Regions from separate parts of the Paenibacillus sp. NPDC058071 genome, predicted to be linked through region 4. Evidence: predicted binding sites of a transcription regulator. Region 4 holds the regulator's gene; each other region holds the start of a gene.
What was found. The regulator Rex, encoded in region 4, represses fermentation and respiration genes when NADH is low (regulators of the CRP and FNR family bind a similar motif). The targets are predictions, from matches to a motif close to TTGTGAAATATTTCACAA.
Positions count from the first base shown of each region.

Region 1 (7,635 bases), on a different contig from region 4:
GGTGAAATTGAATAAATTCAACGTCCTGAATATAGGCGCCTGCGCGATAAGCCATTGCAATGCCGTCACCGGTCGCAACATCAGGATTGGTCGTATAACGGTACAGCTGTCCGGCTCCGCCGGAGCAAAGCACCGTCGCCTTGCCTCGGACGAATAAACGTCCGCCGTCGGGCTTCTGAACAATCGCCCCGCAGCAGACGCCGTCCTGCGTCACCAGATCGATGGCGAAATGCTCGTCCCATACCTCGATATTCGGATCGGCTACCGCCTTCTCCGACAGCGCGCGCACAATTTCGTAGCCGGTCGCGTCGCCATTCGCATGCAGGATTCGCCGCTGGCTGTGGGCGCCTTCCTTCGTCAGTGCATATTCGCCGTTCTCCACGTCAAAGACAGTACCCATATGAATGAGATGGTCGACGCCTTGCGGACCCTCGTGCACAAGAACGCTGACCGCTTCGTCGGAGCATAGTCCCGCCCCGGCAATCAGTGTGTCCTGACGATGGTACTCAGGCGAATCGTCCTCGGAAAATACGGCGGCAATGCCGCCCTGCGCGTAGCGGGTATTGCTATCCAACAACGACTTTTTCGTGATCATCAATACGGAACTGCCGCTCTCGCTCGAGCGCAAAGCGGTAAAAAGACCGGCAATGCCGGCCCCAATTATAATTACGTCTTTTTCGACTACCGGAAGATCGTCCAGTGTAAGATCGACTAAATATCTGGGAATCATAGTAGATGGCGCCTCCAGGCATAGGAGTAGCGCATGCTCCTCCTATTTAACGAGTAACATACGCTCCAAAGACTTGCGGGCTTGATCGGCAACATGAGGCGGCACATAGATTTGTGGCTGCATCGTCTCCAGAGCTTTGACCAGCTTCTTCAAGTTGTTGACTTTCATGTTCGGGCAAACCAAATATTTCGACGCAAAATGGAACGACTTGTTCGGGCTGTCGAGACGAAGCTGATAGCCGGTTCCGTCTTCCGTACCGACGATAAATTCCTGGCAGTCGGATTCTTTGCAATATTTAATAATAGCCGTTGTACTGCCGACAAAATCGCCAAGCGCTACGACTTCCGGACGGCATTCCGGATGGACGACAAACTGCGCATTCGGGTACTTCGCCTTCATCTCTTCAACGTCTTTCACTGTCAACATATCGTGAGTGTTGCAGTAGCCTTCCCAAATAATCATCTTCTTGTCGGTATTCTGCTGCACATAGTGGCCCAGGTTTTTGTCCGGCACCCAGATCACTTCGTCGCCTTCGACCGAATTGACAACATTAAGCGCGTTAGCCGACGTACAGCAAATATCGGTCTCCGCTTTAATTTCTGCTGAAGAGTTAATATAAGTAACGACAGTAGCGTTCGGATGCTGCGCTTTCAGCTTGCGCAAGCCGTCTACGTTGACCATGTCCGCCATCGGGCAGCCGGCCCGTTCGTCGGGAATGATAACTGTTTTGTTCGGCGCAAGAATTTTCGCGCTCTCGCCCATAAAATGAACGCCGCAAAAAACGATAACCTCGGCGTCCGTTTGCGCCGCTTTCTGCGCAAGCAAGAAAGAGTCGCCGCGGAAATCCGCTACCTCCTGTATTTCATCGCGTTGATAATAATGAGCCAAAATAATAGCGTTGCGTTCTTTCTTCAATTGCATTAGCCGTTCGCGCAACTCACGGTTTTGTTCCGCCTTGCGTTCCAGTGCCAGTGCTTCCACGTAGATCCTCTCCTCTTATGAGGGATTGGGCCACAGCCCATTCCGAAGTAAGGCTTGATCCCGACTTTGTGAAATGAAGCACAAACATTGTCGAGATTAGCGCCGTAAGATTAGAACAATTATTAGAATTCATTTGTTAAGGTTTAATTTACTCCAGGCAGAAGGCGCTGTCAATGCGTGAATTGTCAAACTTCCGTCACCATTTCGCATTTTTTTCGTCATTTGCTAGGCCAGCCTTCTTTATATGACGTTATGCGTATAAACTGGGTCAGATTTGCAGCAGCAAACAGGCCTTAAAGGCGACTGTGATCGTTCTCAAGAATCTCTCTGCAATTCCTTTGCCCCTTCGATGTTCTCTCTTTTTCTGTCTAATACTGATTATCGTCTTGAATGCTTCTTCCAAAATAAAAGCCATCCTCTCAAGAAGACTCACCCGTTGTCGGGCGAGTTCCTCTTGAGAGGATAGCAATCGATGTTTCGCTCCTCTTTCGCGAGATCACAGCTCCTATGATTGTAATGTCTCTGCCTAAGCTGGCGGCGGCCTACGCCTACCGTTACCGTTTGGCAGGATCGTAAGGCTCGCCCAGCGCCGCAGGAGCGGAGGAACGGCCGACCGCACCCGCCAGCACAAGCAGTGTGAGAACATAGGGCAGCATGTAGAAAAACTCATTTGGAATTTGCGACGCCCAATCAAACAGCTGGGCGAAATTGCGCAGCGCCTGTGCAAAGCCGAAGAAAATGGCTGCTCCTGCTACCCCAAGCGGATTCCATTTGCCGAAAATAACGGCGGCGATCGCAATAAACCCTTGGCCCGATATCGTATTGTGCGCAAAGCTGCTCGTCGTCGTCAGCGTCATGGTCGCTCCGCCAAGGCCAGCCAGAATGCCGCTGAGCATCACGCCGATATAGCGATATTTTGTCACGTTAATGCCGACCGTATCAGCCGAGCTCGGATGCTCGCCTACTGCCCGAAGGCGCAAACCGAATGGTGTTTTATACAGCACGACATAGCTGATTGCAACCGCAATGATAACGAGATACGTCGTCGGATAAGCGGTGAATAGTCCCTTGCCCAGCAGCGGAATGTCGGATAAATAGGGAATCTCCCATTTTTTGAACACATATTTCAGCGTCGGCGTTTGACCGGAGGAGAACAGGTTTTTCGTCAAGTAGACGGCAAGGCCGAGCGCTAAAATGTTAATAACAACGCCGACTACCGTCTGGTCAGCCTTGAAAGTAATGGTCGAAACGGCATGCAGCAGCGAGAACAGGAGACCGAATACCATCGCCGCAACTAGCCCGAGCCACGGCGCCGATTTGCCAAGACCGCCTTGGATGGCATACTCGGTTACGACGGCGGCCGCAAAAGCGCCCGATACCATCAAGCCCTCCAGCCCGATATTAATAACGCCAGAACGCTCCGAGAACACGCCGCCGAGCGCCGTGAAGATAAGTGCGGTCGAGAAAACGAGTGTAATATTCAGAAGCTGTCCTATAATTTCAAGAGCGTTCATACCGTGCCGCCTCCTTCGCGCTTGTCTGCCCGCCTTTTCAGGAGTGGCTTTAAGAAGAAGATCACCAGTCCGTGCGATGCGACAAAAAAGATGATGGAGCCGATGACAATGCGGACAACCTCCGTCGGCACATCGGCACCAAAGCTCATGCCCGCCGCGCCGTAATTTAAGCCTCCTAACAGCATCGCTCCCAGCAGCACCCCGACCGGCGTATTGCCGCCGATCAGCGCCACTGCGATGCCGTCGAAGCCGTAGCCCGGCATGCCCGCAGAAACCAATTGATTGCCAAAGACGCCAAGCGTCTCGAATGCCCCGCCGAGCCCGGCGAAAATGCCGCTGATGAACATCGACTTCACGATCGTCTTCTTCACATTGATACCCGCGTACAGAGCGGCGTTCGGATTATGGCCAACCGCGCGCAGCTCATAGCCCCGCTTTGACCGCCACAGCAAGAAATAAAAGACGACAATGACGATAATCGCGATGACGATTCCCCAATGAACGCGTGCGTGATCCATCGCTTCCGATAAGAACTTAATCTTAGCGCTGGCTGATTCATGAATCGGCCGGGATTTCTGCTCGCCCTTCAGAACGAGAAACTTAGCTACAATGAAATTAGACAGGAAGAGCGCAATCCAGTTGAGCATAATCGAGGAAATGACTTCGTTGACGCCCCGATTCGCTTTCAAATAACCGGCGATCGCAGCCCATAACCCGCCGAACAGCCCTCCTGCCATTACAGCCAGCGGCAAATGAATGAACCAAGGAAGCTGCAGCGTCACACCGACAATCGTTGCCCCGGTCATGCCCATAATAAACTGCCCTTCCGCTCCGATGTTGAACAGACCGGTGCGAAAGGCGAAAGCGATCGCCGCGCCGGTAAAAAGGAGCGGCGTTATCGCGCGAATCGTCTCGCCGATGTTATAGGCGCTTCCGAACACCTTCTTCACGAGCGACATATAGGCAAGGAGCGGATCGTAGCCGCCCGCCAGCATCGCAATAGCGCCGCATATTAAGCCGAGCACAATAGATACGGCAGGAACGAGCAGCGACGGCTTATTGAACGCTTTGCGCAGAAACCCCATTCCGTTCTTCCCCCTTTCCTTCGGGGAGTTCGTGGCTGCAAGTCATCATATAGCCGAGCTTCTGGTCGTCTCGCACATTCGCGTCTACTTCGCCCGTCATCCGACCTTCGAACAAGACCGCGATGCGGTCGGACAGCGCATACAGCTCATCGAGTTCAAATGAGATGAGTAAAATGGCTTTGCCTTCGTTTCTCGCTTCCATGAGACGGCTGTGAACAAATTCAATGGCGCCAATATCCAAACCGCGCGTCGGCTGAACCGCGATAAGCAGATCCGGGTTGCGAGATATCTCCCGGGCAATAATCGCTTTCTGCTGGTTGCCGCCCGATAACGAGCGGGCCTTCGCCTCGATTCCAGAACCGCGCACGTCAAACTCCTCCGCAAGACGGCTGGCAACCGCATCCCTCGCTTTAAAATCGATGAGACCGTATTTGCCGAACTGCGGCTCGTAATACTGGCCGAGAATCATATTCTCGCTAAGCGTAAAATCGAGCACTAAACCGTGTTTATGCCGATCCTCTGGAATGTGGCTGACGCCCGCCGCCGAGATTTGGCGAGGAGTCTTGTTGGTGATGTCCTGTCCATTCAGCTTGACCGAACCGCCGCTCACAGGAAGCATTCCCGTAATAGCCTGTACCAGCTCGCTTTGGCCGTTGCCATCCACACCTGCAATGCCAAGCACCTCGCCTGTTCGAATCTCGAGGCTAACCCCATCCAAGACTGGCTTGCCGCGGTCGTCCTTCATCCGCAGGCCGTTTACGGAGAGCACCACACCACCCGGCGGGCGCTCCCCCTTTCTCGCCTCGAAATGGACGTCCCTGCCGACCATGAGCTCCGCCAGCACGCGCTCGTCAGCGCCCTCGGCGGGAAGCGTACGGACCACTTTTCCTCGGCGGATGACGGTCACCGTATCAGCAAGCGTCAATACTTCCTTCAATTTATGAGTAATGAGGATGATCGACTTGCCTTCGTCCGCCAAGCTGCGGAGGATGACCATCAGCTCCTCAATTTCTTGCACCGTCAGTACAGCCGTCGGCTCGTCGAAGATAAGAATTTCCGCTCCCCGATACAGCGTCTTCAATATTTCCACCCTTTGCTGCATCCCGACTGTAATATCTTTGACCCGAACCTCCGGGTCGACCTTCAAACCGTATTGCTCTGAAATGCTTCGAACTCTTTCATTGGTCGATCGATAGTCGATAAACATTCCTTTGCGAGGCTCGGAGCCTAGCACAATATTTTCTGCAACGGTAAACGGCTGAACCAGCTTGAAATGCTGATGAACCATGCCGATGCCAAGCTCAATCGCATAACGGGCTCCTTCAATGACGACCTTCTTACCGTTAATCCAAATCTCTCCTTCATCCGGCTGGTACAAGCCGAATAAAATATTCATGAGCGTCGATTTGCCCGCCCCGTTTTCTCCCAGCAGCGCGTGAATCTCCCCTTTTTTCAGCACAAAATCGATGGCATCGTTTGCGATCAGCCCCGGAAACCGCTTCGTAATCGCCTTAAGCTCCACCGCCGTTTCAATCCGGTTCATGCCGTCACCGTCCCTTTGATCAGTATTTAAGCACGTCAAGGGTAACTATCCCGTCCATCAAGCTCCCTGCATTCTGCCGATAGATGCCCTTAACGAAGAACAAGACCGGCATCAGCCGGTCTTGCCAGACGTTTCCGCCGTTCGGATTTTTATTTTCCTGCCGGAGCAGTCGGAACCACGATCTCGCCTTTAATGATTTTCTGTTTGTATTCATCGACTTTCTTCAGAACATCCTCCGGCACGTTTTTATTTTCCTGCGGAAGACCGACGCCATCGTCCTTCAAGCCGAGCGTTACAACCTTGCCGCCTTCGAAATTGCCGTCCATAAAGTCTTTGGACACTTTGTATACGGCTTGCTCTACACCCTTCATCATCGAAGTCAGTGTAATGTCGTCGCCAAAGTCGATCGATTGATCTTTATCAACGCCTATTACCCATACATCCTTACCGGCGTCTTTGCGCTCTCTCGCCTCGTTGAACACGCCCGTGCCGGAATTGCCTGCCGCTTGGAAAACAATATCCGCGCCATTGTCATAGAGCGTTGCAGCGGCTTGCTTGCCAAGGTCGGGCCGCATGAACTCGCCGACGTAGTTTTTGAGAATCTCGGCATTCGGGTTGACCGCTTTAATCCCCGCCTCGAAGCCTGCGTCGAAGCGATGAATGACCGGAATATCCATGCCGCCGACGAAGCCGATTTTGCCGGACTTGGTCATCAGGCCGGCAACAACGCCAACCAGAAAGGCGCCTTCGTTCTCGGCAAACATAACGGAACTGACATTAGGCAAATCGATTTCGTTATCGATCAGCGCCAGCTTCGCGTCCGGATTTTGCTTGGCCACTTTCGTCATCGCGTCCTGAAACAAAAATCCGATGCCCCAGGTCAAGCTGTAGCCCTCTTTGACGAAGTTGTTGAGGTTCGGCTCCATATCAGCTTCACCCTTGCTCTCCAAAAACTTTGTGGCCGCTCCCGTATCCTTCTTGACCCGCTCCAAGCCGTCCCACGCGCTTTGATTGAAAGACTTGTCGTCAATGCCGCCTACATCTGTCACCAGACCGATTTTAAAATCTGCGCCTGCTCCTTTCTTGCTGCCTTCTCCGCACGCGGACAGGACAAGCGCAGCAGCAACTAAGACCGAAAGAACCAAACCCCATTTTCTCATCAACCATTCTCCCCTACTGAATAATTGGTCGTTCTGGCCGGGCCGGATCAAGAAGCATGCAGGAAACGCTCGGCTGCCAATCTCTTCTCTCTATTATAATCTGAATATTCAAAACATCAATGATTTTATGTTAGTATATATAACATAAAATCATTGAATAGTTCTGATTTCAAAAGAATATGTTATGTTAATGATACATATACTATAGGATTCAGCGATTAGAGTAAGTTTGTCTAACACAAAACTAATAATTAAAGCGTTTTCAAAATCCCATTCGCTTAAGATCCGGCTCATACCAAGCCTCACGATACAGTCCGTCAAAAACAAAAAACAGTCCTGCAAGATATCCTTGCAGGACTGTTCTATATTCGGGAGATTAGGATGGTTTATTCGATCCGTCATCGTCCTCAGATTTTTTCTCATCGAGCGCCGGTGGCTCGATATCGCCAGCATCATGCTTACCGATGCGTACCGTAACGCCGCCGATTGTATCAATAATCGGTTCCGACACGGTCGATTCGGATTGGCCGCCCTCAGACGGTTCACCGTCCAGCGAGCCGGTCTCGATCAGACGTTTGATTTGCTCAAGCTCAAGCGTTTCTTCGCTAAGCAGCGTCTGTGC
Region 1 covers NZ_JBHVSK010000024.1:56,916-64,550, reverse strand. Annotated here, with positions in the region: gene nadB (L-aspartate oxidase) at 1-730, opposite strand, end outside; gene nadA (quinolinate synthase NadA) at 773-1,711, opposite strand; gene ACFVTB_RS26080 (ABC transporter permease) at 2,266-3,225, opposite strand; gene ACFVTB_RS26075 (ABC transporter permease) at 3,222-4,310, opposite strand; gene ACFVTB_RS26070 (ABC transporter ATP-binding protein) at 4,282-5,853, opposite strand; gene ACFVTB_RS26065 (BMP family lipoprotein) at 6,003-7,013, opposite strand; gene ftsH (ATP-dependent zinc metalloprotease FtsH) at 7,390-7,635, opposite strand, start outside.
Region 1: the regulator Rex is predicted to act here: its motif matches at 1,778-1,795, upstream of nadA (quinolinate synthase NadA).

Region 2 (7,635 bases), on a different contig from region 4:
CGGCGATCTTGGCGGCCATGGCTTCCAAGATCGCGCGGGCAACCCGGCGAAAATCGAGAAGTCGAAGCGAATTCTTGACCTTGCGCTTGATCTTGGCACCTCCATCGTTACGACTCATATCGGCATTGTGCCGGAAGACAAGGAGTCCGACATCTATAAGGCGATGCAGGAGGCATGCGAAGAACTGAGCCGTTATGCGAGCGATCGCGGCGCTTATTTTGCAATTGAGACCGGCCCAGAGCCAGCAGCGCGACTGAAGGAATTTCTGGACTCGCTTTCTTCGAAGGGCGTGTCGGTCAACTTCGATCCGGCCAATATGGTTATGGTCACCGGAGACAACCCGGTTCAAGGCGTATATTTACTGCGCGACTATATTGTGCATACGCATGCGAAGGACGGCGTCAAGCTTGCCGCCGAAATCGATCCGCGCGATGTATACGGCTACTTGGGCTACGGTGAAATGAGCCATGAAGCGATCGCCGAAATGGCAGAGCGAGGCCCGCTGTTCCGTGAAGTGCCGCTTGGCGAAGGCGGCGTCGACTTCCCGGCTTATTTTGAGGCTCTGCGGGATATCGGATATAACGGATTTTTGACAATTGAGCGGGAAGTGGGCACGAACCCGGAGGTTGATATCCGCAAGGCGGTTTCTTTCCTTCAATCCTATAAATAAATAAATAAACCGAAGTGAAGGGGATGACGGACATGGCAATTGCGCTGAGCGCTTGGAGCTGCCACTCTTATTTCGAAGAGGGCTGGGGAAACAAGGAGTTTATTGAATTCGCAGCGACATCCGGCGCTGACGGGGTGGAACTGCTTAGCTTTCATTGGAATGAAGAAAAGGATGCGACCGAAGTGCCGGAGGCGCTTGCGCGCACTGGCCTGAAGCTGGCCTGTTTTGGCGCCAGCAACAACTTTGCCGATCCTGATGCGGCGGCACGTTCCGCCCAAGTGGACGGGATCAAGAGCAGCGTCGATATCGCGGAGCGTTTCGGGGCGAAGGTCGTCCGCGTATTCGCCGGCGATTTGAGGGACGGGCTTGCGTTTGGCGAGGTGCGGCAGTGGATCGTCGACGGATTGAAAGAAGCTGCTGCATATGCAGCGGACAGAGGCATCCTTCTCTGTCTGGAAAATCACGGACTGTTGGCCGGAAAGGCGGAACAGGTCGCTTCGATTATCCGCGACGTAGAGTCACCGTATCTTCGGTCGACCTTCGACGCGGGCAATTTCCTGCTGGTCGATGAAGACCCGTCGCCTTCGGTGGAAGTACTGAAGCCGCTTGTGCGCCATGTGCATGTGAAGGATTTTGCGCCGGTCGGCGAAGACAGCGGCGAACCTTTTTACCGCTCGATTAGCGGTCAGCCATACTCAGGAAGGGTAGCAGGCGAGGGCGTCGTCGATTTGCCGTATATTATCGGCGAGCTGCGGGCCGGCGGTTATGATGGCTGGTACACGATCGAGTACGAAGGCGGCGAGGAGCAGAGGTCGGCTTCGATCCGGGCGATTGCGAATTTGAAAGGATTTCTGCAAGGCTAGCGGGAGGAAAAACATCAGGCTGCGAGCACGGACCGTTCATCGAACGGCAACCGGGCCTGCAGCCTTTTTTATAGACGCGCGGCATCACAGTAACATTTGCTTGTAGGAAATGCCGATTTTCATGTAAAATTGTGGATATTAGAAAAAGGTGAAACGACGTCAACAGGTTAAGCCATGGCTTTCTGAACGGCATCCCACATTTCTTTATAATGCGGGCTGTGAATCAAACCGATGATGTTGCCGAACGGATCGGTGACCGAAGCGGTCAGCCAATCGACACCGCGTTCCGTGAGCGGATCGTATTCCGTTGCTCCCAATTCCTTCAGCTTCTTCAGCATTCCTGGGACATCGTCCACATGCCAGTACAAAATCGCTCCTCCCGCCCCTGACAAGCTGGCAGCCTTCGGCGCATACTTTTTATCGATAATGCCGAGCTCATCTTGAGAGTCGCCGATCCGAAATTCCAGATAGGCCGGATTTTCCGGTGTCGGACGCTCGAAATAAGGCTCCATGCCGAGCAGCTCCGTGTACCATTCTCTTGCGGCTTTCACATCCTCCGCCCAAAAGCTTACATTAGCCATCCCGCGCAGTTGAGGTGTATTTGTTATCGTCATCGTCAAAACTCCTTTTTGTTTCGAATTGGATTCTACTTATAGAGTAGGTGATAAGATGAAGCCTGTATTACAAAAAACCGCAGCTTTTTATAAACCGTCCGGACATTTAGATCCCACTGGGTATGAGCGTCATGTTCATTTTCAAACCTATTTGCCGCCTGAGAATTTGCAGCCTTTCATCTGTCATTTCTGGATTGTAAGTTGGGAGGGGATCGACAAGCAGCCTTATGTTTCGGAGCAGGTCATGCATAGGCCGTATGTCGATATCTACTTGTCCTTAGAGGAGTCGGGTATCCAATGCACCTTCCGGGATAAGCGCGATTACCGGGCGGCGGACAGCGGCAGAATTATCGGAGCACGGCTGCTGCCGGGAGCGTTTCGCGCTTTTTGGAAGGATTCACTGATAGGCATGCACAACGAGACCATCGAATTGCAGCGTGTGTTTCCGGAAGCCGACCAGCATTTTATTGAAGCGGCGCTATCCCAGCAGGACGATGCGGCCGTCGGCATTCTGTGCGAGCTTATTCAAGCGAACCTTCCGGTTTTCGATCCGCATATTGAAACAGTCAACCGCATAATTGAGGCGATCGAAGCCGAGGATTTATCGACTGTGAAAAATGTAGCCGAACGGTTCGGCAAAAGCGAACGCTGGCTTCAACAGCTGTTCCATGATTATGTCGGAGTCGGCATCAAGTGGCAGCTGCAGCGAAAAAAGCTGCTGGAGGCGGCCAAATCAATCCGCGAAAACGACAATCCTAGCTGGGCGGATCTTGCCTACGAGCACGGATACAGCAGCCAGCAGCATTTTATTACCGACTTCAAGCGTGTGCTTGGAAAAACCCCTCTTCAATACAAGAAGGAGTTAACTTAATCCGCCGAGGTTGCAATGTGTTTTTAATAGAAGCAGCGTTAGTTTTAAGATTCCAGTTTGGCGATTGCTTTCAGCAGTTGGGCAGCTCTGTTTTTCGGTGTTGCAGCCTTTAGCAACGGTAAGCAGACAGCGTACTGAGCCGTTTTGTCGAGCTGCTCGAACGTTCGCTTGGCTTGCTCTCGCTGCTCCAAGGCCGACAAGAGATCTGGAGGAATAGCTGCGCTTTTTTGAGATTCATAAGCGCCGTCCCATCGTCCGTCAGCTTGTGCCGCCTCGATTTCGGCATAACCAGAAGGCTTCATTCTTCCACTCTCAATCAATGCTTTCGCTTTGTTGACATTAATCATGGACCAGGGACTTTTCGGACGCCGCGGCGAATATCTTTGCAAATAGCAGCGCTCATCTAGCGATTTGCGGTGGCTGTCGATCCAGCCGTAGCATAAGGCGACGTCAAGCGCTTCAGGGATGGCGATCGATGAGGCGCCGGAATTTTTCTTGGCGATCCGCAGCCAAGCCTCTTTCCGAGAGTCGTGATGGGCGGCCAGCCACGCCTCCCAATCGGCAGTTCCGTCGAAATCGATATATTCGATCGAATCAGATATGGAGTTCTCCATCGGTCAAAGTCTCCCTTCTATCTTTATAAAATCTAGTCTTTCCTTTCCTGATTCCAGCATACAATAGCTGTTTTGTTCTGTATTACAAAAAACCGCAGCTTCTTCTAGCCTGTTCAATTGTGACTGAATAATGGAAAATTGTCACAAAAAGGGCGCTGAATGTGATACATATCACACAGACCACATGGAAAGGCATGGTATTATTCGGCTACAGAAGCAAGGGAGGGACGCCATATGGAAGTTGAATCGTTGCTTAAGGCGGAAGGTTTGGCGCTGAAGAAGCAATCGTTGTTCCGGCAAAGTCCGCTCCGCTATTTGGCTCGTTCGATGCTGGCAAGCATGTTTATCGGATTCGGCGTAATCGTCGCATTCAAGACGGGCAATTTTTTCTACCTGGAGCATTCCCCGTTTACGTATCCGATGGCCGCGCTGACATTTGGAGCCGCTATTATTCTCATTACTTACGGGGGCGGCGACTTGTTTACCGGCGATACGTTTTACTACACCTTCGCGGCTCTTCGCCGCAAGATGAAGTGGCCGGAAGTGCTCAGAATGTGGATGGTCAGCTACGGCGGCAATTTAATCGGAGCGGGTATGTTCGCACTGCTGATTTTTACGACGGGATTGTTCGACGACGCTAAGGTGAATGGATTTTTGCTTAACGTGGTAAGCGCCAAAATGAATACGCCGGCGATGGAGCTTTTCTTTCGAGGGATTTTATGTAATTGGCTCGTTTGTATGGCGTTTTTCATTCCGATGGGGCTAAAGGGCGATGGAGCTAAAATGTTTGCCATGATGCTGTTCGTTTTCTGTTTTTTTATATCGGGCTATGAGCACAGTATCGCCAACATGTGTACGTTCGCAATCGCGCTTGTGCTGCATCATCCGGGAACGATCTCGCTGGGAGGCATGCTTCACAATTTAATTCCGGTAACGCTTGGCAACATCATCGGCGGAGGATTTTTAATGGGTGCGATGTACTACTACGTCAATAAGCCGCTGCTAGTGGAAAAGGAAAAAGAAGAAGCGATGCAGGCGGAGAAGCTCGCGGACAAATAGTTAGTTAGCCATGTTAGCAGGAGCAGATTTGAACGAACTTGAACGAACTTGAACGAAACAGACAAAAAGATAGAGACCGTGCAATTTAAGCGGGTATAAAAAGGCGAAGCAAGACTGGAACGGAAGAACGAAATCTAATAAAGGAAAAGGGAGATGGGGATTATGCTAGGCAAAAAAACGAGAGTAGTCATTATTGGAACGGGAGCGGTTGGATCGACGACGGCTTACACGCTGCTATTGCGCAATCGCGTTGATGAGCTGGTGCTGATGGACGTTAATCAGAAAAAGGCAATCGGCGACGCGCTCGATATGAACCACGGCATGCCTTTTCTCGGGCAAGCGAAAGTTTGGGCGGGAACGTATGAGGACTGCAAGGATGCGGATATTATTATCATTACGGCAGGCGCGGCGCAAAGACCGGGCGAGACTCGAACCGAGCTGCTGAAACGGAACGAAGCGATTTTCGAGAGCATCGTGACGGAAGTACTGAAGCACAATACGACCGGCATTTTGCTGATCGCATCCAATCCGGTCGATCTGATGAGCTATTTGACTTGGCGCAAGTCGGGCTGGCCGGTTAACCGGGTTATCGGTTCGGGAACGCTGCTTGATAGTGCCCGGTTCCGCTACTTGATCGGTGAAGAGCTTAATCTCGACCCGCGCAGCGTGCATGCCCACATTATTGGCGAGCATGGCGATTCGGAGCTGCCAGTATGGAGTCTGGCTAACATTGCCGGCGGCGAAGTGCAGTTAAACGACGAGCAAAAGGAAAAGATTTTCGTCGGCACAAGAGACGCGGCTTACAGTATCATTGAAGCAAAGGGTGCGACGTACTATGCGATTGCGTTGGCGTTGGACCGGATTTGCACAGCTATCTTAAGCGACGAGGGCGCTGTCCTTAATGTATCCACTTTGCTGCAGGATTATCATGGCGTATCGGACGTATATATCGGCGTTCCTTGCGTAGTTGATCGCAATGGTGTCCGCGAGGTGCTGGACCTTCCGTTGTCGGAAGAAGAGGTTGCCTTGCTGCATAAGTCGGCCGATAAGCTTAAAGGTTTGATCGCGACACTGGAGTCGCAATAAAAGGCAGAGGCTGCTGAATAGTCCTAAATGTTGCAAAATGTTAATAATTGAGACGATTATGAATGCCCTTTCTCCGTTATGATAAGTGAAAAAGGACGAAGGGGGAATCATGCATGGGCGTGCCGGCAGGCGTATGGATCGTGTCAGTCGTTATCTTGGTGCTCCTCACCTGGATAACTTTATGGGTCACGAAAAAAGCGTATTCGAAAAAATGGGACGATAGCGACGTTTAGTAAGACGCGTGGATCATATCCCGTCATGATAGATGTCGTCCCGCCGCTTGCAAGATGAAGCGATGGGGAAGGAAAAGAAAGGACCTCAAGCCTGTTCTAGAACGGTAACTCGAAAGATAGACACTTTAAAAAGTGTCAGTCTTTCGGGGTGCAGTTTATCTAGCGGGCTGAGGTCCTTTTTTTATTTGAGGGTAAAAAAAGCAGCGGCTCAAAACCGAAAATTTTAGCGACTTGAAGTGAGGGGAATCGCTGCGGACCAGAGGGGTCTTCCGATCGCCATTAAAGCCTGATTCCTTTATTTAGTAGAGGTTTGTGGTAGGAATTTGCTTTAAAAGCGACCACTAACGTTTCTCCAGAATCCCTCTGTCCCTCCACTTTCCTCCTTTTCCGTCAAGCACTGATTTTAAGGTTGATCCAAAAAAGCTGGTAAAAAGCAGATAAAATGCAGATAGAAAGCAGATAGAAAGCAGATAGAAAGCAGATAGAAAGCAGATAGAAAGCAGATACAATGCAGATAGAAATCAGATAGAAAGCAGATACAATGCAGATAGAAAAGAGAAGCTGAAAATAGCAGCTTCTCTATTGTTGCGAAGAGGAATTGTTGGCTCAGATTTGATGTTCTTTCTGAACCCAGACCCGTATCACCAATTTTAAATGTTACTTACCTTCTTATGGTTTTGGTTGCTTTCTCAGCAATCTGAGCAATCGATGGATTAGAATTGCCGATAGCTGGTGTACGATGGGCGCCGCGTGCTGCGTCCTGAAGCACAGCGTCTTCGAGGGGTTCACAAATGCTTACTTCTATCGGTTACACCGCGCGCAGCTCCCAGCGCGGTGAGGCGGTTGGAGTGTGTCTTACGGCAGCAGCAGATCTTTTGGATCAATAGCAGGAACAAGCCCCTCTTCCGCTGCCCGAACGAGCAAGGAGGTGACTGCAGCATAACCGTTTTCGCCTAAGTTGGCGGTGAAATCGTTGACGTAGAGATTGATGTGCGCCTGTGCAACTGTAGGGTCCATCTCTTGCGCATGCTGCATGATGTAGCTTTGCGATTGGTCAGGATGCTTCCAGGCATACTCGACCGACGCTTTGGCCCAACCGGAGATTGCTTTAAGATCGAGCGACCGGCGGGCAATGATGGCTCCAAGCGGAATCGGAAGTCCTGTATCTTCCTCCCACCAATTGCCCATATCGGCTAGCATCGTCAAACCGTAGTTTTGATAGGTAAAACGGGCTTCGTGAATAACCAATCCCGCGTCTATGCGTCCGTCACGGACAGCTGGCATGATTTCGTGAAACGGCATAACGATAATTTCGCCAACGCCGCCCGGAACATGTCTAGCAGCCCATAATCGGAACAGCAGGTAAGCGGTGGAGCGGTCGCTTGGCACGGCAACTTTTTTACCACTGAGTCTAGCAGGATCGGCACTGCCGCCATTTGTGAGCACGAGCGGTCCGCAACCTCTGCCAAGAGCACCGCCGCATGGCAATAAAGCGTATTCCTTCAGTACCCATGGCAAAGCGGCATACGAAATTTTCATTACATCGAGGCCGTCGCCTCCGGACGCTAGACGGTTGGTGATATCGATATCGGCATAAGTAACTTTCAGCTCAGGTGCGCCTGGAA
Region 2 covers NZ_JBHVSK010000008.1:1,849-9,483, reverse strand. Annotated here, with positions in the region: gene ACFVTB_RS14675 (sugar phosphate isomerase/epimerase family protein) at 1-670, shown strand, start outside; gene ACFVTB_RS14670 (sugar phosphate isomerase/epimerase family protein) at 703-1,533, shown strand; gene ACFVTB_RS14665 (VOC family protein) at 1,701-2,141, opposite strand; gene ACFVTB_RS14660 (helix-turn-helix domain-containing protein) at 2,203-3,018, shown strand; gene ACFVTB_RS14655 (YdeI/OmpD-associated family protein) at 3,063-3,632, opposite strand; gene ACFVTB_RS14650 (formate/nitrite transporter family protein) at 3,867-4,691, shown strand; gene ACFVTB_RS14645 (L-lactate dehydrogenase) at 4,845-5,777, shown strand; gene ACFVTB_RS14640 (1,4-dihydroxy-6-naphtoate synthase) at 6,866-7,635, opposite strand, start outside.
Region 2: the regulator Rex is predicted to act here: its motif matches at 3,792-3,809, upstream of ACFVTB_RS14650 (formate/nitrite transporter family protein).

Region 3 (7,635 bases), on a different contig from region 4:
GACAAGGCAATCTCTGATTGTTCCAGAAGGGGCAGCCATTCGATAATCACTTCTCTTGTCAGCTCGTTAATATCGGTCTGTTCAACATAAAACGGCTGTTCGTTCGAATTGAGCTTAAACCATTCAAAAAGCATATCGACAAACGACTTTAAGTCACCTGCTTTTCGGTGGGCTACGGAAAGATAATCCTTTACTTCGGCAGGATCGGATAGTCCACCGCCGCGCAAGGCGTCCAGATAACCAAGCAGGGAGGCGAGCGGGGTGCGAACATCATGGGAGAGGCTAGTTAAAATTTGCTTGTTGGCTTCATCGTTTTTTCGGAGCAGCTCCAGCTGCGACTGGTTCGCGTCTACAATGCCATTAAGCTCGTAGGCGATCTCAGCCATTGTGCCGCTGCCCCGGACAAATATTTTATCGCGTTCACCGCGCCGGATGCCGCGCAGCGTCTCCAACCAGAGCCGCTCTTGTTTTTTCATTCGAAGGATATAAATAAAGAGACCTGCGCATAGAAGCAGCAAAAGGGCAATGGCCGCTTCCGTCATCACTGGTCACCGCCGAACTTATAGCCGACGCCCCAGACCGTCAGAATAAATACAGGCTGATCGGGATGGGGCTCGATTTTTTTACGCAGACGCCGGATATGTACCATAATGTTGTTGTCGTCAAAGGCGTAATCGTCCTCCCATACGGCACGGTAAATTTGCCTTTTTGTGAACACACGACCTTTGTTTCGAGCAAGGAAGTACAATAAGTCAAATTCTTTCGCCGTCAGATCAACAGCTGTATCGTTCATGAGCACTTCATGCCTTGAAGGGTCGATATGAAGGATGCCGATATCCAGAACGGGCTCTTGCCGCTCGCTGCTTTGGCTAAAAACCGTATACCGCCGGAGGAGAGAGGCGGCGCGCGCCAAAAACTCGTCATTGCCGAACGGCTTCGTCAAATAATCGTCGGCGCCCATACGCAGACCGGATACTTTGTCGATTTCGCTGTCTTTGGCCGTCAGCATAAGAACGGGAACATGGCTGTCTCGTCGAATGCTCGTTAGAACGTCAAAGCCATTCCGTTTCGGAAGCATAATGTCTAATATAATGAGCTGGTAATCGCCGTTGGTTGCTTCCGCAAGTCCGCTTTCGCCGTCATGGCAAGCTTTCACGCGATGGCCCTCGGCTTCCAAATTCTTTTTCAGCAATGCGCACAGATCTTTATCGTCGTCAATAATAAGGATTTGATGATTCATTTTAGAGGCTCCTTCTGGCACTTGATCTTGATAAGATTTTTTACAATGCGATATCCATTGATTGGTAATGATTTAAGTATTGCCGATCTTCAATGCGCTCGCAAACGTATTCTGAATTGTTTTGCAGGACAACGACAAAAGGAGAACTCTTTTTAGGGAGTTCTCCTTTGTGACGGTGGTGATTAGTTGAGTAAAAGAAATCGCACATCGATCTTCAGAAAGCAAGAGCAACTATTCGAGCAGGGCAACCGGAACACGATTCTGCGAAAGCATCATCGTTAAATCCGATTGTGCCCTTTGTTCCTTCGGAATAAGCGATTGCATGGGACAATCTGTATTATTCAGGTGAAGGAATCGAACAGCGCTTGTGTTACAGATAAGTGTCTTTGGCACAACCCTCCGCTTCTATGCCGAGTGGACCTGTTCCTCTTGCAGCCCTTGCACCATTAGGTTCAACGGGAACCACACCTCTCTTCGCACCGTCGTTTATTATAATGTCCTTGCTGTCATCGTCTTATTCATGAGGTTTTAAAATAAATTTAAGTCTTGCCGATCTTTTTCCATTTACGCTCATGATTTGTCGTATCGGGAAAGCGATCACCCTTGCGCAGCTGCACTTTTTTCGGATTGTTAATCCCCATATGAAAGGAATTGACACCATCCTCGATGTAAGTGCCGTCGTTCGGCGCTCTGTCTCCTGGAGAAAATAAAGTCCATTCGCCCATTTCGATTCACCTCCTTGATCTGCGGTGCATGCGGGCAGTGACTGACAACCCGACCACCGCGCTTGTATAGTTTGAACGGGGAGGGGGGCAATCATGAAAGGGAGAAATCGGGAGCGGGAGATGACTTGTCATGAAGCGGGTCATTTGGTATAGTATAAAGATGCGAGTATGATCGATATCATAACCGCTCCTTGCTCCATTTATGGAGCCGTTTAGTCCAAAAGGAGGTGAAACAATATGCGCAAATATGAAGTGATGTACATCATTCGTCCAGAAGTAGAGCAAGAAAACCTTCAAGCTCTCGTTGACAAATTCAATGGCATCATCAACAACGGCGGTGAAGTTACGAAAACCGATGTAATCGGTAAACGTCGTCTTGCGTATGAGATCAACAAGATTCGTGATGGTTACTACGTTCTGGTTCATTTCAATGCTACTACTGAAGTAGTGAACGAACTCGACCGCATCATGAAGATTACGGATGAAGTTATCCGTTCGTTGATCGTTAGAGACGTAGCCTAAGCCACGTTAGGATTGATTGTTCGATTGGAGGTCTGGAACGATGTTGAACCGTGTAATATTGATTGGCCGATTAACGAGAGACCCCGAATTGCGGTATACGCCAGCCGGCGTAGCTGTGACGCAGTTTACGATCGCGGTCGACCGTCCGTTTACGAGCGGACAAGGCGAACGCGAAGCGGATTTTATTCCGGTCGTAACATGGCGCCAGCTTGCTGAGACTTGTGCCAATTACTTGCGTAAAGGCCGCTTAACAGCGGTTGAAGGACGCATTCAAGTGCGGAACTACGAGAACAACGAAGGCAAACGCGTCTATGTGACGGAAGTCATTGCCGACAACGTTCGCTTCTTGGAATCGAACCGCGACAATAATGCTCCGCGTGAAGAGAATGGCGGCGGTTTTAGCGGCGGTGGCGGTGGAAGCAATAACGGCGGCGGATCTTTCGGCGGCGGCGGCTCCTCTTATGGAGGCGGCAGCGGCGGAAGCCGTTCGAACAACAACTCACGCAACGACAGCCGTGATCCGTTCTCGGATGACGGACGACCAATCGATATATCCGAAGATGATTTGCCATTTTAATTGAAAGGACGGAGAACTCATGAGCTTTAAGCAAAGAGAAGGCGGAGACGGAGAGCGTCCAGAACGCAAATTCGGCGGCCGCAAAGGCGGACGCAACAAGCGCCGTAAAGTTTGCTACTTCACAGTAAACAAAATTACTCACATTGACTATAAAGACACGGACTTGCTTCGCAAGTTCATCAGCGAGCGCGGCAAAATCTTGCCACGTCGTGTAACAGGCACAAGCGCGAAATATCAACGCCTGCTGACTGTTGCTATCAAACGCTCCCGTACGGTTGCGTTGCTTCCTTACACAACTGAGTAGGAAGTGCAATAAAACCCAGATGAGGACACTGAAAAGTGCCTTGTCTGGGTTTTTTGTGTTTTATAAGGAGTGTTTGACGACGGTATTTCACCGTTCTGAGAATATCCGTTAAAGGATGGCTTCAATATACGGTGCTTTATAAAGGCATAATAGTCATGATAAGAATCAAGTGTTTTATAAGAAAAAAATTCCAGAAGCGGATTAGAGGAGATGGCAATTCGTCCCAAAGTTACACACATGCTACGCAAATTCCACAGCTTTTTGTTTTATTTATGAGTTGTCCAGCGATAAATGTGACATTTCATAAAATAGGAATTGAACATTTTGCGAAAGAGGACTACAATGAACATATTGATTAGCTAGAGTCGTTCTCATGTTGGGCAAGGCTTGTGAATGTTTTCACATTTCACCGTTCCTATTCTTGAACGGAAAACGAACGGCTCTAATAACACAGCAAGGATAAGGGAGGCTGCAATTCGTATGTCCGAAACAGTAACGAAACAAACCGAAGGTGCTGAAGCAGTATCTGTACGTGAACTGGATGTGCTTGAACAATTGTTGAAGCCGGAAGTTCAAAGCTCGCTGAATGTGCTGGTGGAAAACCTGCCAAAGCTGGCGGAAATGGTTACGCTGCTCACGAAAGCTTATGACGTGGCATCGACCGTAGCGAATGACAAAGTATTGATGAACGACATGACACACGGCATTACTGAGTTTGCAAAACCGATCGTAGACAAAGCGAAAAACGTTGCTGCAGCAGCGGTAGAAGCCAATGATCGCGCACAAGCCGAAACGGCGACTATCGGCCTGTTTGGTCTGCTTAAAATGCTGAAAGATCCGCAAGTACAATCGACGTTCCGTTTCGCGCAGGCGTTTCTGGATGTATTGTCCGAACGTAACAAGAACGCCAATTAATCTGCATTAATACAAGAACGGAGGATAAGATTAGCATGGCTAAACAAATTTTGATTCTCGGTGGCGGCTACGGCGGTTTGCTTAGCGCCCTGACTGCACGCAAATATTTCACGCCTCAAGAAGCTGAGATTACACTCGTAAACCGTGTACCTTACCATCAAATCGTAACGGAATTGCATCGTCTGGCTGTTAGCGGTTTGAACGAGGGCAACGTTGCGCTCCCATTGAATAAGCTGTTGAAAAATAAATCGATCCAACTCATCATCGACAATGTTGAGAACATCGATCCAGAGAAAAAACAAGTTCGTTTGCTGGCAAGCGGCAACCTGGGCTACGACAAGCTCGTTGTTGCACTCGGCGGCGAAACAGCTTTCTTCGGCATTCCTGGTCTGGAAGAAAACAGCATGACGCTGAAATCGGTTGAAGAAGCGAAAAAAGTGTCTGCGCATATTCAAGCGCGTCTAGACGCTTATGCAAAATCGAAGGACGAGAAGGACGCTACCATCGTTATCGGCGGCGGCGGCTTGACCGGTATCGAGTTGACGGGCGAAATCGTCGACATGCTGCCAAAATGGTGTGAGAAGCGCGGTATCGATCGCAGTGAAATCAAACTGCACAACATCGAAGCAGGTCCAACGATTCTGGCAGGCTTCCCAGCTGAACTGCTCGAGCGTGCGAAAGAAAGCTTGACCAAACGCGGCGTTAACCTGATCATGGGCGTTGCAGTTACAGAAGTGCAAGGCACGAAGGTTATGCTGAAAGACGGCAGCTCGATCGATACGAATACATTCGTATGGACCGGCGGCGTAACAGGCAACCCAGTCGTTGCAAACTGCGGTATCGAAGTTAACCGTGGCCGCGCTACGGTGAATGAGTTCCTGCAATCGACATCCCATTCCGACGTATTCCTTGCCGGCGACAACGCTGTTGTATTCGGTCCGGAAGGCCGTCCTTACCCGCCAAGCGCGCAAATCGCATGGCAAATGGGCGAAGCGATCGGTTACAATCTGTATGCTGATTACAAAGGCATTCCGTTGCAATCGTTCCAATTCGTTAATTCCGGCGTTCTGGCGAGCCTTGGCCGCAAAGACGCAATCGGCACGGTCGGCGCAAGCCAGCTTCGTCTGAGAGGCCTGTCTGCTACGCTGATGAAGGAAGCGAGCAACGTGCGCTATCTGCAGCATGTTAACGGCCTCTCTTCGATTCTTCATTAATTAATTGAGACGGCCATAGCCGTCCGGAGCCCCCGTCCCCGTGACGGGGGCTTTTTTAACATCTCAATCAGCGACCAAAGCGGATCAAAAACGATTTTAAAACCTTTGCTACTTAATGGGCGGACAATCGTATATACAAGAGATGGGGCGTTAAAAGAAGACGTTTATTCGCGTCCTGCAGGGCGATAATGGTAAGTAGCACAACAGCTTGGACGCGACGCCTTACGAACGGCCGAGAAAGAATGGAGGAACGCAATGGAACCGCAACAGACAGGAGCAAGCCGCTTTAAACAATTTATATTGAACAATAAATTTGTCATCTTTTTGCTAGTGCTGCTGCTCATCGGCCTGAATATTTTCATATTCACCAAAATCTCTTATATTTTTACACCGCTGACCGTTTTATTCAAAACGATTTTGCTGCCAGTTTTGCTGGCCGGGGTGGTCTATTATCTGTTGAATCCTATCGTGGATGCGCTTGAGAAGCGAAGGGTGAAGCGGGTCTATTCGATCATTATTTTATTTTTACTAATCGTTGGCATTATAACCGTGCTGCTGGTGTCCGTAATTCCGCTTATTACGGATCAGATCACCAATCTGATTCACGATTTGCCGAAATTTGCGGAGACACTAAGGGTGCAGTTCGACGATCTGACAGACAGTGCGTTGTCTACGCAACTGCAGCAGTGGTTTGATTTCAACTCAGCTGAGATGACCGGCAAAATAACCAGTACCTTCACCAACTGGCTTAACAGCGCCTGGTCTAGCGTCGGCTCTTTCGTTCACACGTTGAAGGAAGTGGTGCTGGCAATTGTAACGCTTCCGTTTATTTTGTTCTACTTGTTGAAAGATGGTAAAAAGCTGCCGAAAAGAATTGTAGGCTTCTTACCGACAAGGCTGCGGAAGTCTTCGCTGGGTGTATTCGGCGAAATGAACGAACAAATCAGCAGCTACATTCGAGGACAGATTATTATAAGCTTCTGTATCGGCGTGCTGCTCTACATTGGCTACATTATCATCGGGCTCAAATATTCGCTCGTTTTGGCGTTAATTGCAGCCTGTACGGCCGTTGTCCCTTACCTTGGACCTGCGATCGCGATTACGCCTGCGCTTATCGTTGCGGCGGTCGATTCGCCGATCATGCTGTTGAAAATGGTCGTTATCTGGACGGTCGTTCAATTGATCGAAGGGAAGTTCATTTCTCCGCAAATTATGGGCAAGTCGCTGCAAATTCACCCGATTACGATCATCTTCGTTATTTTGACGGCCGGCAATTTGTTTGGCGTTGCGGGGGTCATTTTAGCGGTACCGGGCTACGCGGTGCTTAAAGTGTTTTTCACGCACCTATTCGGCTACTTTACTTCGAGATCGACGCTTTATGATGACGATAAGGAATCGGTTTCCATTGAAAGCGGTAAGGGTGCCGGTGTATAATTAAGGAAATGAATAAGCACGGAAGAGGAGGAGCCTGCCACAGCGGGCTCTCTCTGTCTTTTTGGAGCGGTATGGGGCCTGCATAATTGCAGGCTCTTTTTCTTATGCTTATAACATCAAAGGGGGCAATCTTGTTGGCATTCATTCTTACTCTTGTCATTGTCATTGCGGCTACCAAGCTAGCCGGAGCTTTATCAGTGAAACTTGGTCAGCCATCCGTACTAGGTAAACTGCTGGCTGGGGTTCTGCTCGGACCGGCCATTCTCGGCTGGGTGCAGCCGAATGAATTCATTCATTATTTTTCAGAGATTGGCGTCCTGTTGCTTATGTTTATTGCCGGTCTAGAAACAGATTTAGAACAGCTGAAGCGCAATTGGAAGTCGTCCTTCGCGGTAGCAGCGGGAGGGGTGGTGCTGCCTTTAATCGGTGGTTATGCGGTTGCTTCCGGGTTCGGCCTGAACCCGTCGGAAGCATGGTTTATCGGGCTGCTCTTGTGTGCTACTTCGGTCAGTATTACCGTTCAGACATTGAAGGAGATGGACCGTCTTGGCTCGCGTGAGGGAACGACTGTGCTTGGAGCGGCAGTAGTCGACGACGTCATCGTTGTTATTATGCTGGCTGTTATGCTGAGCTTTCTTGGGGAGGGTGCTGCTGCTGACGTATCGATCGGTTTGCTGATCGGCAAAAAGGTTGTTTTCTTCGTT
Region 3 covers NZ_JBHVSK010000015.1:79,735-87,369, reverse strand. Annotated here, with positions in the region: gene ACFVTB_RS21450 (sensor histidine kinase) at 1-542, opposite strand, end outside; gene ACFVTB_RS21445 (response regulator transcription factor) at 542-1,240, opposite strand; gene ACFVTB_RS21440 (YjzC family protein) at 1,780-1,965, opposite strand; gene rpsF (30S ribosomal protein S6) at 2,203-2,487, shown strand; gene ssb (single-stranded DNA-binding protein) at 2,528-3,064, shown strand; gene rpsR (30S ribosomal protein S18) at 3,084-3,368, shown strand; gene ACFVTB_RS21420 (DUF1641 domain-containing protein) at 3,849-4,283, shown strand; gene ACFVTB_RS21415 (NAD(P)/FAD-dependent oxidoreductase) at 4,319-5,497, shown strand; gene ACFVTB_RS21410 (AI-2E family transporter) at 5,753-6,931, shown strand; gene ACFVTB_RS21405 (cation:proton antiporter) at 7,066-7,635, shown strand, end outside.
Region 3: the regulator Rex is predicted to act here: its motif matches at 3,756-3,773, upstream of ACFVTB_RS21420 (DUF1641 domain-containing protein).

Region 4 (7,635 bases):
TAATACAAGAGATATGGTTTCGCCGATCGACGACGCCATTACCGCCTCGCAAATGGTGGTCTGGCTGGGAGAAACGGAGACGGGCGATCAAGAAGAGCTGAATTTGGGCAGCAAAGGCGTTGATTTCTGGTCGACGGTTGCTTCCGATGCGGACTCTTGCTTGAATCGGGCTTGCCCATGGTTTAAGCGCTGCTACTATCATCGCGCCAAGCATGAAGCCAATATCGCCGATGTGTGCATAACGAACCACTCGATGCTTTTTACGGACATCAGAGCCGATCACCGGCTGCTCCCGTCCTACAGCCATTTGGTTATCGATGAAGCGCATCATGTTGAAGAGGTAGCGAGCAAGCATCTCGGCATGCAATTGGGCTATAATTCGCTTATTCATCCGTTCAATCATCTGTTTAAAGATCATCGCAGCGGTTTGCTGCCGACGCTTCGGCATAAAGTGCAGAACGAGGGAGAAGATCGCGCACAAGCTTGGGCGGAGACGATTGATACTGTTATTCCAGCTTTCTCGGATGTGAAGGAGCATTGGGATAAGCTGTTCGAAATGTTGTACAGCTTTGTCGGTCAAAGTTCGGATAGCAATGGGGCGGAAGCGGGTCAAACCGTTTGTCGGCTAAAGGCGGAGCAGCTTCCGGCGGGATGGGACGATGCATTAACTGTTCAGACCAACATTACGACAGAGCTGAGCAAAATGATTAAGTCTCTAGAGAAGATGTCCTCAGAGATCAAAGACAAGCTGGATGAGTTTTCAATACAGGCACTGCTTACCGATCTGAATGGAGCAGTTCGCGACTTGACCCGCGTTCGCGACGATTTGAAACATTTTATGAAGATCGGGGAGTCAAACGACGTATTTTGGATCGAAGCGAGCACCACTTATCGCTATCGTTCCGTTCACTTATACGCGGTTCCGGTCGATGTCAGCAGTCAGCTGCAGCAATATTTTTTCAATTTAAAAGACAGCGTCGTCTTGACGAGCGCAACTTTATCGGTGCAAAAATCGTTCGTTTATGCGGAGGAGCAGCTTGGACTAACCGGATTCGAGGAAAATCATCGATTGCGAACCGTACAGCTTCCTTCTCCGTTTAATTACCGTGAACAAGCGCTTGTTATGATTCCGCGCAACTTTCCGACGCTAAAAGGCGCTGCAACTGAGCCTCATTTTGTGACGATGCTTGTACAATCAATCGCAGAGACGGCAAAAGAGACGCGCGGGCGAATGCTTGTACTCTTTACGTCCTACCGAATGCTGAAGCAAACGTACGAGCCGTTGAAGGAGGCACTTGCAGGAGCAGGCATTCAGGTGCTTGGGCAAGGGATCGACAGCGGCAACCGGACGAAGCTGACCCGTCGATTTACCCAACAGCCGGAATCGGTGCTGCTCGGGACGAGCAGCTTCTGGGAAGGGGTCGACATTCCGGGCGATGCGTTGACTTGCCTTGCAATCGTAAGGCTGCCATTCCAACCGCCGAATCATCCGCTGATCGAAGCTAAGTCCGAACTGCTGCAAAAGCAAAACCAAAATCCGTTTATGAAGCTGTCTGTTCCGCAAGCGGTCATCCGGTTCAAGCAAGGCTTTGGAAGGCTTGTGCGCACGGCTAAGGATAAAGGAATCGTTATTTTGTACGATACGCGCGTCATTGAATCGTATTACGGCAAACATTTTCTTTATTCGCTGCCCGGTCCGAAAATCGAAACGATGCATACCGATCAGATGGTGCCGAGAATACGGGAATGGTTAAATGAAAGCGCCGTTAAGGAAGGGGAGCCTTTGTGAAGCAGACGAAAATTTCCGAAGCCGTAGTCAAACGGCTGCCGATTTATTTGCAAGTGCTAAACGAATTGTATTACCGCGAAATTCAGACTGTATCGTCACAGGAGCTAGGCATAAAGCTCGATCTCAATCCGGCGCAGATCCGCAAGGATCTTGCCTACTTCGGCGATTTCGGACGCAAGGGCATTGGTTACGACGTCACTTATTTGATCGAGAAAATCCGGCAAATCTTAAAGCTTGATCAGAAAATTAACGTTGCGCTCGTCGGCGCCGGTAATCTGGGCCATGCCCTGTGCAACTACAACAAGTATTCTAACGACAATATGAAAATAACAGCTGTCTTTGACGTGCATCCTTCCAAGATCGGCACACAAATCAATCATTTGACCGTGCTGCCGATCGAGGCGCTCGCTGAGACGGTCAAGGAATTGAATATTCGTCTTGGCATCATTACCGTGCCGGCTTTCGAGGCGCAAAACGTCGCCAATCAGATCGTTGAGGCAGGAATTGAAGGCATTTTGAATTTCGCTCCGGCTATATTGCGCGTGCCGGACGAGATTCGCATCCATCATGTCGATTTTACGAGGGAACTGTTAAGTCTGGCCTACTATTTGGAAAGAGAGAGGGAAGCGGACAATGAGTCAAATTTGGATTAAAAACGGGCTGTTCATTACGATGGACGATGCAAAGCCGACAGTAAGAGGGCATATGGTCGTAACGGACGACCGGATTACATATATCGGTGAAGCGGAGCCGCAAGGTTTGAGTGAATCGGTTGAAACGCTGGACGGCAGCAAGTTGGCCTTCATGCCGGGATTGATCAATACGCATGGCCATGCTGCTATGTCGTTGCTGCGCGGATTCTCCGATGATCAGAACCTGCAAGTGTGGCTGGAACAAAAAATGTGGCCGATGGAAGGGAAATACGTCGATCAAGATACTCGTGCAGGCAGCGCGCTGGCCATCATCGAAATGTTGAAAACCGGCACGACCGCATTCGTCGATATGTACGACCGAATGGACCAAGTGGCGCAAATGACCGAGCAATCGGGTATTCGGGGCTGCTTGACGCGCGGTGTTATCGGTCTCTGCTCCGAAGAGCTGCAGAAGGAGAAGCTGGCTGATGCGATTCAATTCGCTCGCGATTGGAATGGCAAAGCGAACGGCCGTATTACGACGATGATTTCGCCGCACGCTCCTTATACTTGTCCGCCAGATTATATCGAGAAATTCGTACAGGCTGCGCATGATTACCAGCTTCCGCTTCATACGCATATGTCCGAAACGATCGCTGAGGTGGAGCAAAACGTTCGAGATTACGGCATTCGTCCGACCTTTCATCTCGACAAGCTCGGCTTCTTCTCCCGTCCGGCTCTGGTCGCGCACGCAGTTCATTTGCATGACGAAGAAATTGCTTTGCTGGCGGAACGCGGCGTAGCCGTGTCTCATAATCCGGTCAGCAATTTGAAGCTGGCAAGCGGCGTAGCAAGAGTGCCTGACATGCTGAAGGCAGGGGTTACCGTCTCGCTTGGCACAGACAGCGCAGCGAGCAACAACAATCTCGATCTGTTCCAGGAAATCAATCTGGCAGCTTTGCTGCACAAAGGCGTTTCCGGCGATCCGACAGTCGTACCGGCCCTGGAAGCATTGCGTATGGGTACCGTGTATGGTGCTCGCGCGATTGGCCAGGAAGGACAAATCGGCACGTTGGCCGAAGGCATGAAAGCTGATTTTATCGCTATCGATTTGGAACAGCCGCATTTCTATCCGCAAACCGATATCGTGTCGCATCTCGTTTATGCCGCATCCGGCAAAGACGTGCAGCATGTATGGGTCGACGGCCGTCAAGTGGTGAAGCATAAAACCTGCACGTTTATGGATGAGGAAAAGATCCGTTACGAGGCAGCGGCTAGCTTCGAGCGGCTGCTGAAAAGCTAGTATGAGAGCCAAGGAGAAAAAGAGGGCGCCGTTTATGACGCCAAAGCGTTGGGCGGCCGTTATTGGCGTTTTGCTGGCCGCATTGATCGGCGCTTCCTTGATTTATTATCAAATGATTCATGCAGGCTCATGGTCAGAGGAGCGGCAAGCTCAGCAGCAGGCCGCCAATGCAGCCGGACTGACGGAAATCGGCAAGACGACGAAGTATGTATGGGATAAGCCTTACTGGATCGTTGAAGGCAAGAACGAAGCGGGCGAGGACCTTTACGTCTTTATTGAACTGTCGAAGGAAGAGACGGCAGAAGGTTCCGTTGCTTCGGCGGAGCCGCGTATTATCAAAGCGACGGAAGCATACGGCAAAGAAAATCTGATTGCTTCGTTTTCCGCACAAAAACCGGATGCAGATATTAAGCGAATTCAGCCGGGAACGTTAAACGGAGAACTTGTCTGGGAAGTTTACTATTCGCGCAAAGAAGACATGACAAAGTATTATTACGATTTTTACAAGTTTGGCGACGGTACATTTATTGACCAGTATAAGCTGCCGGCTAAGCACGCTGGCTAAGCTTCCTGTTTTTACACCCCCTTCTGGCGGTTCAGATATGATATACTTTCGTATAGCAAAGTTGATATACGCGAGTATAGATATCGAATACTGGGAGGGGGATTTTTATTATGAAAATTCGGATTGTTCCCGTTCTGATTACAGCGGCCGCAGCTGCCGTTTTATTATTTGGAAGCTGGTTCATTTATAATCGCATGGTTATTGAGAAGCCTTTAAATAAGGCGATTCAGAATATAGCAGGCATATCGTCGGCAGACGAGCCCGTACTGGGGCAAGGACGCGTATCGCTGCGCTTGACGCTCGGCGAAAACGCTGATTTGAAACAAGTTTATGAACAGATTAACGAGCAAGGTAAAGATGTAATCGGTAAAAAAGAGCTTGATCTGCAAATCGCCAATGCTCACTCGAACGATCGTCTTGATAAGCTATGGTCGGGCGCATTGTTTGATATCGCACAAGCGATGGAGACCAAAAGCTACTCCAATATTCCCAAGACAATGAACGGAATTGCCAAGCAAAATGAAGGCGTTCAGGCTGTAACCGATATGGACGATCACAATGTCTATATTACACTTAAAGACGGCAAACACTACAAACATGTCGTACTGCCGCGGACGCCGGTTATGCTGGAGGTGAGTGCCCGTGCGTAAATATATTTTGGAGATAGCGATCGGCGTCGTGCCGGTCACTCTCGTCTTTTTAGCTTTTCTCGGCGTAAATATCGTTCCGGTGCTGCTTATTGCCTTTTTGGCGGCGGGATTTGCTTTCGCTTACAAAGGCAGAGGGAAAATGACGGCTATGCAAGGCGCACGCAAAAAATCGGAGTTGACGAGCAGTCCGTTAAGCTTCGAGCAAATCGGCGGACAGGAGCGGGCGAAAACCGAGCTAATCGAAGCGCTTGATTTTCTCGTTCGACATGAAGAGATCAAGAAGCTTGGCATTCGTCCGATGAAAGGCATTTTGCTTACCGGCCCTCCGGGAACGGGTAAAACGTTGATGGCGAAGGCCGCCGCTCATTATACCGATTCAATTTATTTGGCTGCTTCGGGCAGTGAATTTGTAGAAATGTATGTCGGCGTCGGCGCCGGCCGGATTCGCGACTTGTTTAAGGAAGCGCGGCAAAAGGCAAAAAAAGCGGATAAAAGCAGCGCCGTGATTTTTATCGACGAGATCGATGTCATCGGCGGCAAACGCGACGGCGGGCAGCATCGCGAGTATGATCAGACGCTGAACCAGCTGCTGACCGAGATGGACGGTATCCATTCCGATGAATCGCCGCGTATTTTACTGATTGCGGCTACAAACCGGAAGGAGATGCTGGACAGCGCGCTGCTCCGTCCGGGTCGTTTCGATCGTCATATCGGCGTCGAGCTGCCGGACAAGAAAGGGCGCTTGCATATTCTTAAGCTGCATGCAGCTAACAAGCCGCTCAATCCCGAGGTGGATCTGGAGCGAATCGCATCCGAATCGTTTGGTTTCTCCGGTGCGCAGCTGGAGAGCGTCATGAACGAAGGGGCGATCTATGCCATGCGGGACAACAGCGAGCTTATTCATGAGCAGCATCTCGCCAGTGCTATCGACAAAGTGATGATGGGCGAGAAGACCGACCGGGAAGCGACAAAGGAGGAGCGCGAGCGCGTAGCGCTGCATGAGCTGGGCCATGCGATCGCCGCCGAGCTCGTCCGTCCGGGCAGCGTGTCGCAAGTGGCGCTTTCACCGCGGGGGCAAGCGCTTGGTTATGTGCGGCATAATCCGCAGCAGGACAAATATTTGTATACGAAAGACTTTTTGGACGGTCAGATAATTATTGCGCTCGGCGGCGCGGCTGCAGAGGAAATGTTTTACGGCGGCCGCAGTACTGGATCGAGAGGCGATTTCGATCAAGCGATGAACATTGTCCGGACGCTTGTTGAATCCGGTTTGACCGAGCTTGGCATTATCGACGCGAATATGATGACGCCGGATAGCTGGGCGAAGGTAAACCGGTCCATTCTGGATGAGCTGATGGCCAAGACGAAACTGATGCTCGAGGAGAAACGGCAAGTATTTGTCGAGGCGCTTGATGTCGTCATTCGAGAGGAAACGATCGGCGGCGACGATTTCCGCGCGCTGCTTGGAAAATTGTCGAAAACCGCCTAACGGGTTGTCTATGCACTATGATTTTGCTCACAATGGGCAAAATGTTGCGAAATTGTTGCGATAGTTATAAACAAATGATGGCAGACCCATTGTCTGCCTTCTTTTTTTTCTGAAAATCGGTATAATTGAAGAGAAGTGTATATATAAAAAGAAATGCCGCTCTTCCGCCGAGAAGGCGTAAGGAGAGGACAAGGAGAGAAACATGTCGATTAAAAAAATCGGAGTTATCGGCGCTGGCACAATGGGCCAAGGCATCGCCGAAATGCTCGCCTCGAATGGTTTGGATGTCTATGTAATTGAACGTTCCGAAGAACGTCTGACATACGGAAAAACGATGATTGAGCTGAGCTTAGACAAACAGATCGAGAAGTGGGCGCTGACTCAATCGGAGAAAAAACAAATTTTAAGCCGCATTCATATGTCGGTAAGCTACGATTGCTTAGCCGGTTGCGAGCTCGTTATCGAGACGATAACAGAAGATCTGGATGCGAAAAAAGCGGTATTCGAGCAATTGGACCTCATTTGTTCGCCGGATGTCATTTTGGCCAGCAATACGTCGACGCTGAGCTTAACCGAGCTTGCGAGCGTCACCGCTCATCCAGAGCGGGTTATCGGGCTGCACTTTATTTACCCTGTTTTTAAAATCGATCTCGTCGAAATCGTTCGCGGCTTGAAAACGTCGGAAGAGACTTTTTCCGCGACAAAAGATTTCGTAGAAAATACAATTTACAAAAAAGGCATCATGGTTTTCGAATCGCCGGGTTTTGTAACCTCGCGGCTTATTTGCTTGCTTATTAATGAGGCGCTGCATGTACTTGAGGAAGGCGTCGCTTCCGTGGAAGATATCGACAGCTCGATGCGCATCGGTTACTCGTTCCAGCACGGACCTTTCGAAATGGCCGACCGCTTCGGACTCGACTCGGTTCTGGCAGCGCTTGACCGGATGTTCCGCGAATACGGCGAACTGAAGTACAGACCTTCGATCGTACTGAAAAAAATGGTGCGGGCCGGCCATTTGGGCGTTAAATCGGGCGTTGGCTTTTTCAAATACGATAAGGATGGAGACCGGATCTCATGAAAGTACTCGTCATCAATGCAGGCAGTTCATCTTTAAAGTACCAGCTGTACAATATGGTCGACGAGTCCGTACTCGCTAGCGGAAGGGTGGAGCGAATCGGCATGGATTCCTCCATCGTTACGCATGAGG
Region 4 covers NZ_JBHVSK010000007.1:221,000-228,634, forward strand. Annotated here, with positions in the region: gene dinG (ATP-dependent DNA helicase DinG) at 1-1,789, shown strand, start outside; gene ACFVTB_RS14395 (redox-sensing transcriptional repressor Rex) at 1,786-2,442, shown strand; gene ACFVTB_RS14400 (amidohydrolase) at 2,423-3,724, shown strand; gene ACFVTB_RS14405 (cell wall elongation regulator TseB-like domain-containing protein) at 3,759-4,289, shown strand; gene ACFVTB_RS14410 (hypothetical protein) at 4,400-4,939, shown strand; gene ACFVTB_RS14415 (AAA family ATPase) at 4,932-6,428, shown strand; gene ACFVTB_RS14420 (3-hydroxyacyl-CoA dehydrogenase family protein) at 6,631-7,506, shown strand; gene ACFVTB_RS14425 (acetate/propionate family kinase) at 7,503-7,635, shown strand, end outside.